2 regions of the Pedobacter sp. KBW01 genome follow, and region 2 is predicted to be linked to the other one. Evidence: riboswitches for the same ligand, from Rfam matches in the RefSeq annotation. Region 2 holds a riboswitch; the other holds the start of a gene.
What was found. Region 2 has a riboswitch for cobalamin ahead of DBR40_RS19835 (TonB-dependent receptor plug domain-containing protein). Riboswitches for the same ligand answer to the same signal wherever they lie in the genome.

Region 1 (6,217 bases), on a different contig from region 2:
GGTTTATGTAAAAGGCAAACTGGCTACCGTTAACGTAGAAATCTATTCGGCTAAGTTAGATGAAAAGGGAAATTGGGGTAGTCCTCTCGCTTTTAGCTATAATAAAGTGGATGAATATTCGGTTAGCGATCCTTTTATCAGTGCCGATGGCAATACCCTTTACTTCAGTTCAACTATGCCCGGCGGCCTGGGCGGGGCAGATATTTATTTTTGCCTGAAAAGAGCAGATGGTACCTGGCAGCTTCCCGTTAATTTGAAAGCACTGAATACTGCCGGTAACGAACGTACACCTGTGTTGGGCGGGCATCAGGATTTTTATTTCAGTAGCGATGGTCGGGTAGGTATGGGCGGATTGGATATTTATAAAGCCAATCTCGTAGGAGATAAAATCAGTAAGATCGAAAATATGGGCTACCCGCTCAATTCGCCTCAGGATGATTTTGCTTTTCTGAAAACTAATGCACTAAACGGATACCTGAGCTCCAATCGCACAGGTGGCTTAGGAAACGATGATATTTACAGCTTTACTGCACCTCAATTATTGGTATTTAAACTTACCGGAATTGTTTTCGATAAACGTACTAACCTTCCACTCAACAATGCGTTGATTACGTTAAATAAAACCAATATACAAAACCTGAAAGTGTTAACAGGTGATGATGGTACATTTCAGTTCAATTTAGAAAAATCGGCTGATTATGAACTTACGGGAGAGAAAACCGCTTACCGCAACGATTTGGCCCAGGTAACCACCAAAGGCCTTACCACCAGCACCATGCTTAAGCAAAATCTGTATCTGGAAAAAATAGAGCTCGAGAAAGCAATTAAGCTGGAAAATATTTATTATGATTTCGATAAATCTGATATCAGGCCTGATGCAGCTATTGAGCTTAACAAACTGGTTAAAATTATGAAAGATAACCCAACCATTTGGATTGAGCTGGGTTCGCATACCGATAGCCGGGGTAACGATCAATATAACATGCAGCTATCGCAAAACAGGGCCAATGCTGCCGTTCAGTACATCATTAACCAGGGCATTGCCCCGAACCGGATTACTGCTAAAGGTTATGGCGAATCGCAACTGCTTAATAAATGTGCTAACGGTGTAAAATGTACAGCAGCCGAACACCAGTTAAACCGGAGAACCGAATTTAAGATTGTAAAATTATAAAACGTTGCTGTGCAGCAAGCGGCTTTTAGCGTTAGGGATAGACTAAAAAGCCCTTGTTTGCATGGCTTCGTTTTTTAGCAATTATTCTAAATACACCATAACCATAGGGTTTATATTTTCTCCTTATTAACAACTAATTAATTTCGGAACTCCTACGGATTTTCTTCACATGTTATCGAAGCAATTCCGAAGAAACAGGCTATATTAACCTTTGTTTACAGGCTTAATTTAAGGTTGCCAATTTATTTCACCACCTAAGACATGTAAGAATATTAAAGGTTGGAACGAAGACACGATTGCAATTTATTTACCATTTAAGACATATAAGCTCATGTAAGGGTAATTGTACTTATATGAAACTTATATGTCTGATATGGTTTTTGTTTTACATGGTAATAAATTGAGTTGTCATCCTGAGCTTGTCGAAGGATCTGCCTTAACCTAATTCAATCATTCAAAACTCAATTACGCCAATACCTCTTCGCGCATTTCCTGGGCTGCTGCCACCATTTCAATCAGTGCTTTTTTGGTTTCATCCCAATGGCGGGTTTTTAATCCACAATCAGGGTTTACCCAAAGCTGATCGGCAGGAACCACAGCTTTCGCTTTTTCCAAAAGCTGCACCATTTCTGCTCTTGAAGGTACCCTTGGCGAGTGGATATCGTACACACCAGGCCCAATTTCGTTCGGGTATTTAAAGTCGGCAAAGGCATCAAGCAGTTCCATTTGCGAACGCGAACATTCAATTGTAATTACATCGGCATCCATATCGGCGATATTTTGGATAATATCGTTAAACTCCGAATAGCACATGTGAGTATGGATCTGCGTTTCGTCTTTTACACCGCTTGCCGAAATTTTAAAGGCCGTAACCGCCCATTTCAGGTAAGCCTGCCAATCTGTTTGGCGTAACGGAAGGCCTTCGCGTATGGCTGGCTCATCAATTTGAATGACTTTTATTCCTGCATTTTCGAGGTCTACCACTTCATCGCGGATAGCCAGTGCAATTTGGTTACAGGTAACTGATCTCGGCTGGTCGTTACGTACAAAAGACCATTGCAATATCGTAACCGGACCGGTTAACATGCCTTTTACAAGGATTGGGGTTAACGATTGCGCAAATGCTGTCCAGTAAACCGTCATGGCTTTAGGGCGGTCTACATCACCATAAATAATAGGGGGTTTAACGCAGCGGCTACCGTAGCTCTGTACCCAGCCATTTTTGGTAAAGGTAAAGCCGTTAAGCTGCTCACCAAAATACTCTACCATATCGTTACGCTCAAATTCGCCATGTACCAATACATCAATGCCAATTTCTTCCTGCCAGCGAATGGCTTCTTCGGTTTCCTTTTTTAATAAAGTATCGTATTCGGCAGGTGTAATTTCTCCCTTTTTAAATTGTGCCCTCCAGTTTCTAACTTCGGTAGTTTGTGGAAAAGAACCGATAGTTGTAGTAGGGAAAAGCGGCAGTTTTAAAATATCCTGCTGTGTCTTTTTCCTGATCGAAAAGGCATTTTCGCGTTCTGCATCTTTATCGGTAATGCCACTTACCCTTTGCTTTACTGTTGTGTTATGGATCAGCGTAGAAGTTCTGCGGCTTTCAATGGCGTTTTTGTTTTCAGTGAGTTTAGTCAGTGCCTCCTGACCGGGGGTTTCATCAGCCAATGCTTTGAGGGTAACCACCTCATCAATTTTCTGTTTGGCAAAGGCCAGCCATTGCTTAATTTCGGGGGTAAGGGTTTCCTCGTTGGTTTCCAGGTCCAGATCGCAAGGCGAATGCAATAATGAGCACGAAGGCGCAATCAATACGCGGTCGCTACCCAGTTGGGCTACTGCTTTTTTGATGATGGCTAAAGATTGCTCAAAATCATTTTTCCAGATATTTCTACCATCAACCACTCCAAGAGATAAGCTTAATGTAGCCGGAATGGCATTTAGTACTTCATCCAGCTGCTCAGGGCAACGTACCAAATCGATGTGTAAAGCCTGTACAGGTAAGCCGGTAGCCAGTGCAAGGTTATCTTTTAAGCCCTCAAAATAAGTGGCTACCAATACCTTAAGCTGCGGAAATTGTTTCCTGATTTCGGCATAAACATAATTGTAGGCTGCACGGGCTTTTTCGTTAATATCTAACGCTAAAAACGGTTCGTCGAACTGGATCCACTCTGCTCCCTGATCTTTCAGCTCTGTTAAAATCTGGAGGTAAACCGGTAACAGTTTCTTAATCAAGTCGATTTTATCAAAACCGGTTTCTTTTTCTTTGCCCAGTAACAGGTAAGAAACAGGCCCAATAATTACAGGTTTGCTGTTAATGCCCAGTTGTTTTGCCCTTACAAATTCGTTTACAATTTTGCCTGAGAAAAGGTTAAACTCCTGGTTTTTATAAAATTCGGGTACAATGTAATGGTAATTGGTATCGAGCCATTTGGTCATTTCCATGGCGGTAATGTCTAAACCATCTTTCTGGTAGCCCCGGGCCATGGCAAAATACAAATCGAGTTCGTTATTGGTTTTCTGCAGTACCACCTGGTTATAACGTTTTGGAATGGCGCCTACGGTTAGCGACATATCCAGGATCTGGTCGTAATAAGAAAAATCGTTTGAAGGAATCAGGTCGATACCTGCCTCTTGTTGTAGTTTCCAGTTTTGATCGGCAATGTTACGGCCTTTGCTCAGCAGCTCTGCCAAAGTAATTTTGCCGGCCCAATATTGCTCGCTGGCTTTTTTTAGTTCTCTGTTGCTCCCGATACGCGGGTAGCCTAGGTTGTGGGTTTGCATTTTTTCAACTTTTTAAATGGTTAATAATCATTGTAAAAAGCCCCTTGTTAATTTCGCAATGCAATAAGGAAGGAAGTATGAAGGAGCGCAATGCCACGGAAACAGGGCACAACAAGCCCATAAAGGTTTTGTACCAGTGTAACAGCATTTGTCTGACATCAGGCTTCAATCGCGAAAGCATTGTCAATTCCGGAACAGAAAGGTATCCTGACTTGTAACCGTTTTATCATCTATGGATGTTTTTGATAAAATCTTAAATGTTACTTACAGTTGCGCGACAGTTCGTGATTTACACACGATTCCCTTTTCACTTCCGGTTATTGAAATATATACAAGAACTCTTTTGCTTACAATCAGTTTTTAATTCTTTTCAAAGGTAGTTAAGTGGATATTAAAACTATTGATTGTGAAATAATAAGGTTAAACAGCTGTTTTTGTGTTGTTTTTTAGTGTATTTTGCTTTTGAGTACTTAGATTTGGCAGCAAAAAAGAAAAATATTCTATGAGCGAGCTTGATGAAACTGATTTATTACTGTTGAAGATTTTAGGCAATAACTCCAGTTACACCACAAAAGAGCTGGCAGCGCAGGTAAACTTATCGCCGTCGCCGGTTTTTGAAAGGGTAAAACGGTTAGAAAACAATGGCTATATTAAAAAATACATCGCTATACTGGATGCGGAGAAATTTAACCAGGGCTTTATTGTTTTTTGTAACATTAAACTGAAACAGCATGACCGAAAAATCGGCCACCACTTTGTGGCCGATATTTTAAAAATAGATGAAGTTACAGAATGTTATAATGTTTCTGGCGACTATGATTTTATTTTGAAGGTATATGCGAGGGACATGAAACACTATCAGGATTTTGTTTTCAATAAACTCGGCTCAGTAGAAAGTATTGGGAGTACACACAGCACTTTCGTAATGGCCGAGATTAAAAATTCGCATAACATTAATTTTTAAGGGGCTGTGGCATTCTTTCGTTTGTCTACAAGTTTGCCACACTGAGCCTGTTGAAATGCCTATTTAAACTGGTAAGTTTTAACATAATCAAATACAACCTCGTCGGGATATACGCCCTTGGTGTAGTCGCCGCCAAAACCAGTTAATTCGGTACTTAAGATCATGTATTCTGAAATACCCGACAGGCCTTTACTTGTGCGGAATACTTCGGTTCCATCAACAAAAAAGACGTATTCTACGTTGTTCCAAAGTAATCCAAAAGTGTGAAAATTATTGTCGTTAATGGTTTCGCTGGGTACAATTTTACTTTCGCTTTTGTGGGTTGCACCGTAGCCTCCCCAATGTACGGTATGGTAAGTGGCGTTTGGATTCGGCTTCAGGTATTCAAAAATATCAACTTCTGCACCCACTGCAAGTGCATTATCTGGCTGTGAACCCATTGTATTTGTTTGTAGCCAAAAAGAGGAGTGTGTACCAAGCGATTTTTGCATTTTAGCCCTGCATTCAAAATAACCGTACTTCTGGGCAAACTTACCATCGGTACACAGTTGCCCAACATAATATTTTCCATCAGTATCTTTAATCGTTTGTATCACCAGATTTCCTTTGCCATCAAGCGAAATGGTTTTATTGCCCGAAACAGTAGCATATCCCCTTACGGTTCCATCAGCCCTGTAAGCCCATTTCGTTGCATCGATTGTTGTGCCGTTAAAATCATCAACAAAAACAGGAGTCATCTGGTGAATAAAGTCGGCTGGTTTTAAAGGTTTTTGGAGAAATGGATCCGTTTTTTGCGAAAGCGTTGGTACTTCGGGAACATCATTTTTCTTGGCGCAGGATAAAAGTAGAACGGCGATTAAAATTGAAACTGTGTTTTTCATAATACATTTAAAATTTGGTTACAGGATAAAGGTGTACCTTTTTTAGAATAAGCAGGGGCTAAAATCCTTAACAAATGGGGCGAAAAATACAAAGATATTATGGGTAATATGGATGACCTGTTGCAGCAGGTGCATAGGCCTGTAGGTAGGAAGCTGCTTGTGGCCTGTAAGCTTAACATTTTCTTAATGTTCACCAAACTTAAAGGGTATACTGTCCAAATACCTTTGCCGAAAAAAGATTTATGAAACGAATAGTTGCCCTAATGGCCTTGTTGTGGCTTTCGGCGGGATATGTATCGGCACAAGAAAACCATGTGGTATTGATTAGTATAGATGGCTTACGCCCCGAATTTTATTTAGATCCGCAATGGGGCATGATTAATGTACGCCAGGCCATGCAAAACGGAGCATATGCAGAGG
Region 2 (6,217 bases):
TAACCTCGATCGTGTGCGTATCAGAGGCTTCGAAACCAATATTCAAACGGTTTGGGATTTAGATTTACAGTTGAAGCTGAAGGCAAGTGCGAATTATACCTTCGAAAAAGCAGTAGATATTAGTACCACAGCCTTCAGGTATGGCGATCAGATTCCCTACATCCCTGTACATAGCGGATCGGCAAGATTTGGAATTGATTATAAAAACCTGGTGTTTAATTATGGTTACATCTATACCGGCGAACGATATAGCCAAAAGGCCAATATAGCCGCGAACTATGTTAAGCCATGGTACACCCACGATTTAGCTATTGGTGCAAATTTTTCTTACCACCAAAGCAGATTCTTCATCAATGCCGAAATCAATAATGTTTTTAACCAGTATTACGATGTGGTACTTAACTATCCAATGCCTGGTCGTAACTACCGACTTACTTTATCCGCTAATTTTTAAACCAATTTAAAATCACGATATGAAATACAAATTACACCACGTTTTAAAACTAACCGGCTTTTTGCTTTTAACAGCCCTGGCATTTGCCTGTAGAAAAGATACCCCGGTAGATGAAGACGCTGAACAGGGAGCCAAAACCCCATCATTAACCGTAAAGGGCTTATATGTTTTGAATGAAGGCAACTGGGGTTCTAACAAATCATCTTTAGATTACTATAGCTATGATGATGGGAAATACACGAGGAATATATTTGGCGCAGCCAATCCGGCTGTTACTTTAGGCCTGGGCGATGTGGGTAACGACATCAAAATTTACGGCGCTAAAATGTATGTTGTTGTAAACGGAAGCAATAAAGTAGAAATTTTAAATGCCAGCAACGCAAAGCAGGTGGCTAAACTGGATATCAACAACCCGCGTTATGTTACCTTTTATAAGAATTTCGCTTATATCACATCTTATGATGGCTATGTAGCCGTAGTAGATACCACTGCTTTGAGTACCATTAAAACTAAAATAACGGTAGGTAATCAACCCGAAGAAATGGCGGTTGTAGGTACCAAACTCTATGTGGCCAATTCTGGTGGTTACAACTATCCAAACTACGACAGAACTGTATCGGTAATTGATTTAACAACCAATACCGAGATTAAAAAAATTGATGTTGCCATTAACCTTCACCATTTAAAAGCCGATAAGTATGGTGATGTGTATGTGATTTCGAGAGGTGATTATGCAGCCATTGCTTCGTCGCTGTATGTAATCGACACCAAAACCGATGCTGTTAAAAAGAACTTCAATGTTCCTGTTAGCGACTTCTGGATTAATGATGATGACGCTTACCTGTTTTCTTACAGCTACGCTACCTCAAAATCAACCTACGTGAAACTTAACGTAAAAGATGAAACAGTTGCAAGTAATAATTTTATAACCGATGGTACTGAAGCTTCAATTACACTCCCTTATGGCATTGCAGTAGATCCAACATCAGGAGATATTTTTGTAACCGATGCCAGGGATTATGTTACTCCAGGTACCATTTACTGTTTCGATAAAGCAGGCAAAAAGAAATTTACGTTTACCACCGGCGATATTCCGGCACACATTGCATTCTTATTTAAATAACATAAACACACACAAAATGAAAAAATCAATAAACTATGCCATGGTTTTCTGTCTGTTCTTATTCAGTTGTAAGAAAGATAACGTACTCGGGCCTGATGTAAATCTACTGGTTAAAACAGATGCAGTACAAGCTAAGGTAGCGGTAGCAACCAATTTTAGCGCAGGTACAAACAATGGCCAGGCTTTTCAGCACGAATGGAAATTAGATGGCAAAGTGGTAAGTACCATTTACAACTATAACTTTACTGCCACAAAAGCCGGTACTTATGTTTTAGCGTACAAGGGTTATAACGAAGCTGGCGAATTTACACATACTTACACCATTACCGTTCCGGTTCCGGTGGTTGAGATTACACCTGCAAGCAGCAAATTTATTAGCCGGATTTTAGATTATTTACCTGCACCAGGGCAATTTGTAAACGAAACTTTAGGTAAACCAGAACAGGCGCAGAAATTAATTGGAAGTACCACTAACTTAATCTCTTTAGGTGGCTTTGGTGGCTACATTATTTTCGGTTTCGACCACTCGGTAGTTAATAACACAGGTAACGATCTTGCCATTTATGGTAACCCATCAGGTGCTCCTTATCATTTTTCTGAACCAGGCGTTGTAATGGTTAGTCAGGATAGCAATGGTAATGGCCTTGCTGACGATGAATGGTATGAATTGGCCGGAAGCGAGTACACCAAAGCTACAACCATTAAAAACTATGAGATTACCTATACCAACCCTAAAGCGTTTGCAAATGTAACCTGGAAAGATAACCAGGGAAATAGCGGCGAAGTGAAGGTTAATAATTTTCACAAACACAATTTTTACCCTGAATTTGCTGCAAATCAGGAAACAATTACGTTTAAAGGTACCTTATTACCGCCATCAACAGGTAAGGTAGGTAGTATTGTGATCAGTTCTCCTTTTGATTGGGGCTATACCGACAGTTATTCTACAGGCGATGATTACAAAACCAATCTGTATAACAGCTTCGATTTATCGTGGGCGGTTGATAAAAGCGGAAACAAAGTTGATTTAAAAACAATCGATTTTGTTAAGGTGTATACTGGCCAAAGTGCCGATGCAGGTAGCCTTGGAGAAATTTCTACTGAAGTTAAAGGTGCAGTTGATTTAGGGATCAAATAAATACGAGCATCTACCTATAAATAACGTCTCAATAAAAGAAGGCCTGCCTGGTGCAGGCCTTTTTCGTTTACATCGTTTTTAATAAATACTAACAAGAGTTAATCTGCATCTGGTTAGTTTAAAATATTTTCTTGCAAGACTCAAAACGTATCGAATTACATACAAATCATATCAAAAAAGACTGAAATCATGTCATGCAAGACCCAAAGCGTATTTAATTACATACAAAAAGTATCAAATTACACTGAAGAAGTATCATGCAAGACTCAAAACGTATCGAATTACATACAAATTATATCAAAGAAGACTGAAATCATATCACGCGACACTCAAAATGTATTGAATTACATACAAAACATATCTAATCATAATGAATTTGTATCAGGCTAGTTGGTTTCGGTAATTCGCCTGATACGTTTAATATTTAGTCATAAGCGCTTAGTCTTTATTTTATCTGCGTTCATCATTAAATCTGCGCGAAAATGGTTAGCGAATATTTCCCGCTGATTACACAGTAAAGGTCGCAGATTTAAAAGGTGATCGTCATTTCTCGATAACGGAAAAATTGCTCGTTTAGATCACAGGAAAAGCCCTGGTGCTAATAAATTTTACATTCTATTGTTGTTGTATTTTTTTTATTACATTTGCGGCGCTTTTGGTTTCCGGCATTACATCCGGAATTAAAAGGGAATACAGTGTAAATCTGTAACTGTCCCGCAGCTGTAAGCTCTGTAACGGTTTTTCTATTCTTTCGCCACTGCTCCGGCTCGCCGGAATGGGAAGGCAGAAAACCGGGAGTAAGTCAGAAGACCTGCCTCTAGCATTAATTTCGTAGCTTTCGGGGATTGAAGCTGGGTTTTGAAGTACTTAACGTTTACGTATTTTCATTTCTTTTTACAATCTGTTGGCTATAGGTAAAACTAACCATCAAAATGAACAAAACAACAATTTTAGCCGCTGCTGGTTTAGGTCTGGCGCAGCTAATGATTAGCCAGTTGGCTAATGCGCAGCAAAAAGACACTTTGCAGCTTAAAGATGTGGTAATTTCTGCCACCAAAAACGATCAAAAACAATCACAAACCGGTAAAGTGGTTAGCATCATCAGCAGAGAGGTGTTGGAGCGCAGCAACGGAAAATCATTACCCGATTTATTGAATGAGCAAGCTGGTATCATCATCAGCGGTGGAAACAGCAGTCAGGGTAAGGATAAGAGTATCTTTTTCAGGGGCTCGGCTAGCGGTTATACGTTGGTATTAATTGATGGAATTGTACAGAACGATCCTTCAAGTATCAGCGGAACATTCGATTTACGTTTATTCTCAATCGATCAGATTGATCATATCGAAATTTTAAGAGGTGGCCAGTCTACCATTTATGGTTCAGATGCAGTAGCAGGGGTAATTAATATTGTAACCAAAAAAGGCGGACCAAAAGGAAATACCATTTATGGTGTAGCCAGTGCCGGAAGTTTTGAAACGTATAAAGGAACAATTGGCTTGAATGGTGGTGTTGAAGGTTTTTCTTACAACATTAACTATACACACCTTAAAACCGATGGTATTTCGGAAGCGGTAGCGCCGGCAGGCAGCACAGCCGAATTTGATAAAGATGGCTTTAAAACGGATGGGGTTAATGCTAATTTCGGTATTCAACTGGATAAGCGCCTTTCTGTTAATCCGTTTTTACGTTATTTCTATGGTAACTATAAAATAGATGAAGGCGCTTTTGCTGATGGTTTACCAGCCAATAATTCGATATTGAAGCAGTTTAGCGGAGGTTTTAATGCCGAATACAAACTCAATACCGGAAAAATTACTTTAAACTATAGTCACGAAAGCAACTCGAACGATGTAAATTCGAGCTTCATGGGCTTTGCCAGTAATTTTGTAAATTACGGTAAAATGAACCTGATCGATTTATTCTACAATCAGAAATTGGGTAATAAATTAGATTTATTAGTAGGTATCGATAACCGCAAAACAAAACTGATTACCAATTCAAGCAATCCGACAACCAACATTTTTGCAGCTTATGGATCGTTGTTTTTACACGATTTAAGTGTGTTTAACCTTGAGGTAGGCGGCCGTTACAACAAACACGATCAATATGGCGAAAACTATACTTACTCGGTAACCCCAACCATCAATATCATTAAAGAAGTGAAGTTGTTTGGAACGGTATCTACAGCGTTCAAAGTGCCTAGCTTAAACATGCTTTTCGGACAATATGGAGCTAATTTAAACCTGAAGCCAGAAAAATCGCAGAACTACGAAGCAGGTGTAAACCTGAGCTTTGCCGATGATCAGTTTAGCTTGCGTGTAGCTGGTTTTAAACGCGATTTAACCGATGCTATTGTTTACACTACAGGTTATATTAACCAGGGAAACCAGAAATTTAAAGGAGTAGAGGTAGAGCCGGCAGTTAAGTTTAGTGTATTTAATGTTAATGGTTATTATGCTTATGTTGAAGGAAATACCGGAACTGTAGATTTCCTGATCCGCAGACCGAAAAATACTTTTGGTATTACAGCGGGTGCACAGGCAACTCAAAACTTATACATCAGCGCCAATTACCGTTACTTTGGTAAACGTTTCGATACCAATTTTATATCTTATTTAAACGAAGAGCTGCCATCGTATAAATTGCTAAATGCTTACGTAGAATATGCTTTGGCTAAAAAACGCGTAAAAGTATTCTTTGATGCCAAAAATATCCTGAATGCAAAATACAGTGAAATTATTGGCTACAATACACCTGGCTTTAACTTTAATACAGGCGTAAGTTTTAATATACGCTAATAAAAAATTAACTTTGCTTAAATAATAACCAAAATACAATGTCTCATTTAAAGTTTAATCCGCGCACCTTAATACTGCTATTAATGATATTGGTGATTACGGCTTTCCGTTTACTGGTAACATTTAATTCAGATGAACTGAAATTTGCTAATTTCTCCTCAATCGGAGCGGTTGCCTTATTCGGTGGTGCCTATTTTAAAGATCACGCCAAAGCTTTTGCTTTTCCGTTGTTGAGTTTGTTTTTAAGCGACTTTATTTTAGCTTCAACCATTTTCAGTAAATACAGTGGGGGTTCATTTTTGTACCAGGGCTGGTATTGGACCTATATTGCTTTTGCGTTAATGGTTTTAGTAGGTAGAATTCTGCTTAAAAATGTAAACGTGGTAAATTTATTGGCCTCAACATTAACTATTGTGCTTATCCACTGGTTGGTTACCGACTTGGGTGTTTGGATTAATAATCCGGCATATACCCAGGATTTAGCAGGTTACTGGAACTGTTTGGTTAAAGCTATTCCATTCGAAATTAGATTCTTAGAAGGAACAGTTATTTATGGAGCCTTACTTTTTGGCGCTTTCGAGATTTTAAAAGCAAAATATCCGGTATTAAAATTAGAAGCACAAGCTGCATAATAATACCTTTTAAAAATAGAAATCCTCTTTTGACTCAGTTCAAAAGAGGATTTTTTTTAACTTAGAATATTC

Region 1: it holds a riboswitch for cobalamin, as region 2 does, so the genes downstream of both, metE (5-methyltetrahydropteroyltriglutamate--homocysteine S-methyltransferase) here and DBR40_RS19835 (TonB-dependent receptor plug domain-containing protein) in region 2, are expected to answer to the same signal.

Annotation. Positions count from the first base shown of each region.
Region 1 covers NZ_QAJQ01000028.1:35,071-41,287, reverse strand. Annotated here, with positions in the region: gene DBR40_RS23185 (OmpA family protein) at 1-1,174, shown strand, start outside; gene metE (5-methyltetrahydropteroyltriglutamate--homocysteine S-methyltransferase) at 1,640-3,952, opposite strand; cobalamin riboswitch at 4,132-4,311, opposite strand; gene DBR40_RS23175 (Lrp/AsnC family transcriptional regulator) at 4,455-4,916, shown strand; gene DBR40_RS23170 (family 16 glycosylhydrolase) at 4,976-5,797, opposite strand; gene DBR40_RS23165 (alkaline phosphatase family protein) at 6,040-6,217, shown strand, end outside.
Region 2 covers NZ_QAJQ01000020.1:191,093-197,309, reverse strand. Annotated here, with positions in the region: gene DBR40_RS19850 (TonB-dependent receptor plug domain-containing protein) at 1-454, shown strand, start outside; gene DBR40_RS19845 (YncE family protein) at 474-1,577, shown strand; gene DBR40_RS19840 (PKD domain-containing protein) at 1,594-2,715, shown strand; cobalamin riboswitch at 3,355-3,549, shown strand; gene DBR40_RS19835 (TonB-dependent receptor plug domain-containing protein) at 3,648-5,513, shown strand; gene DBR40_RS19830 (DUF6580 family putative transport protein) at 5,552-6,145, shown strand.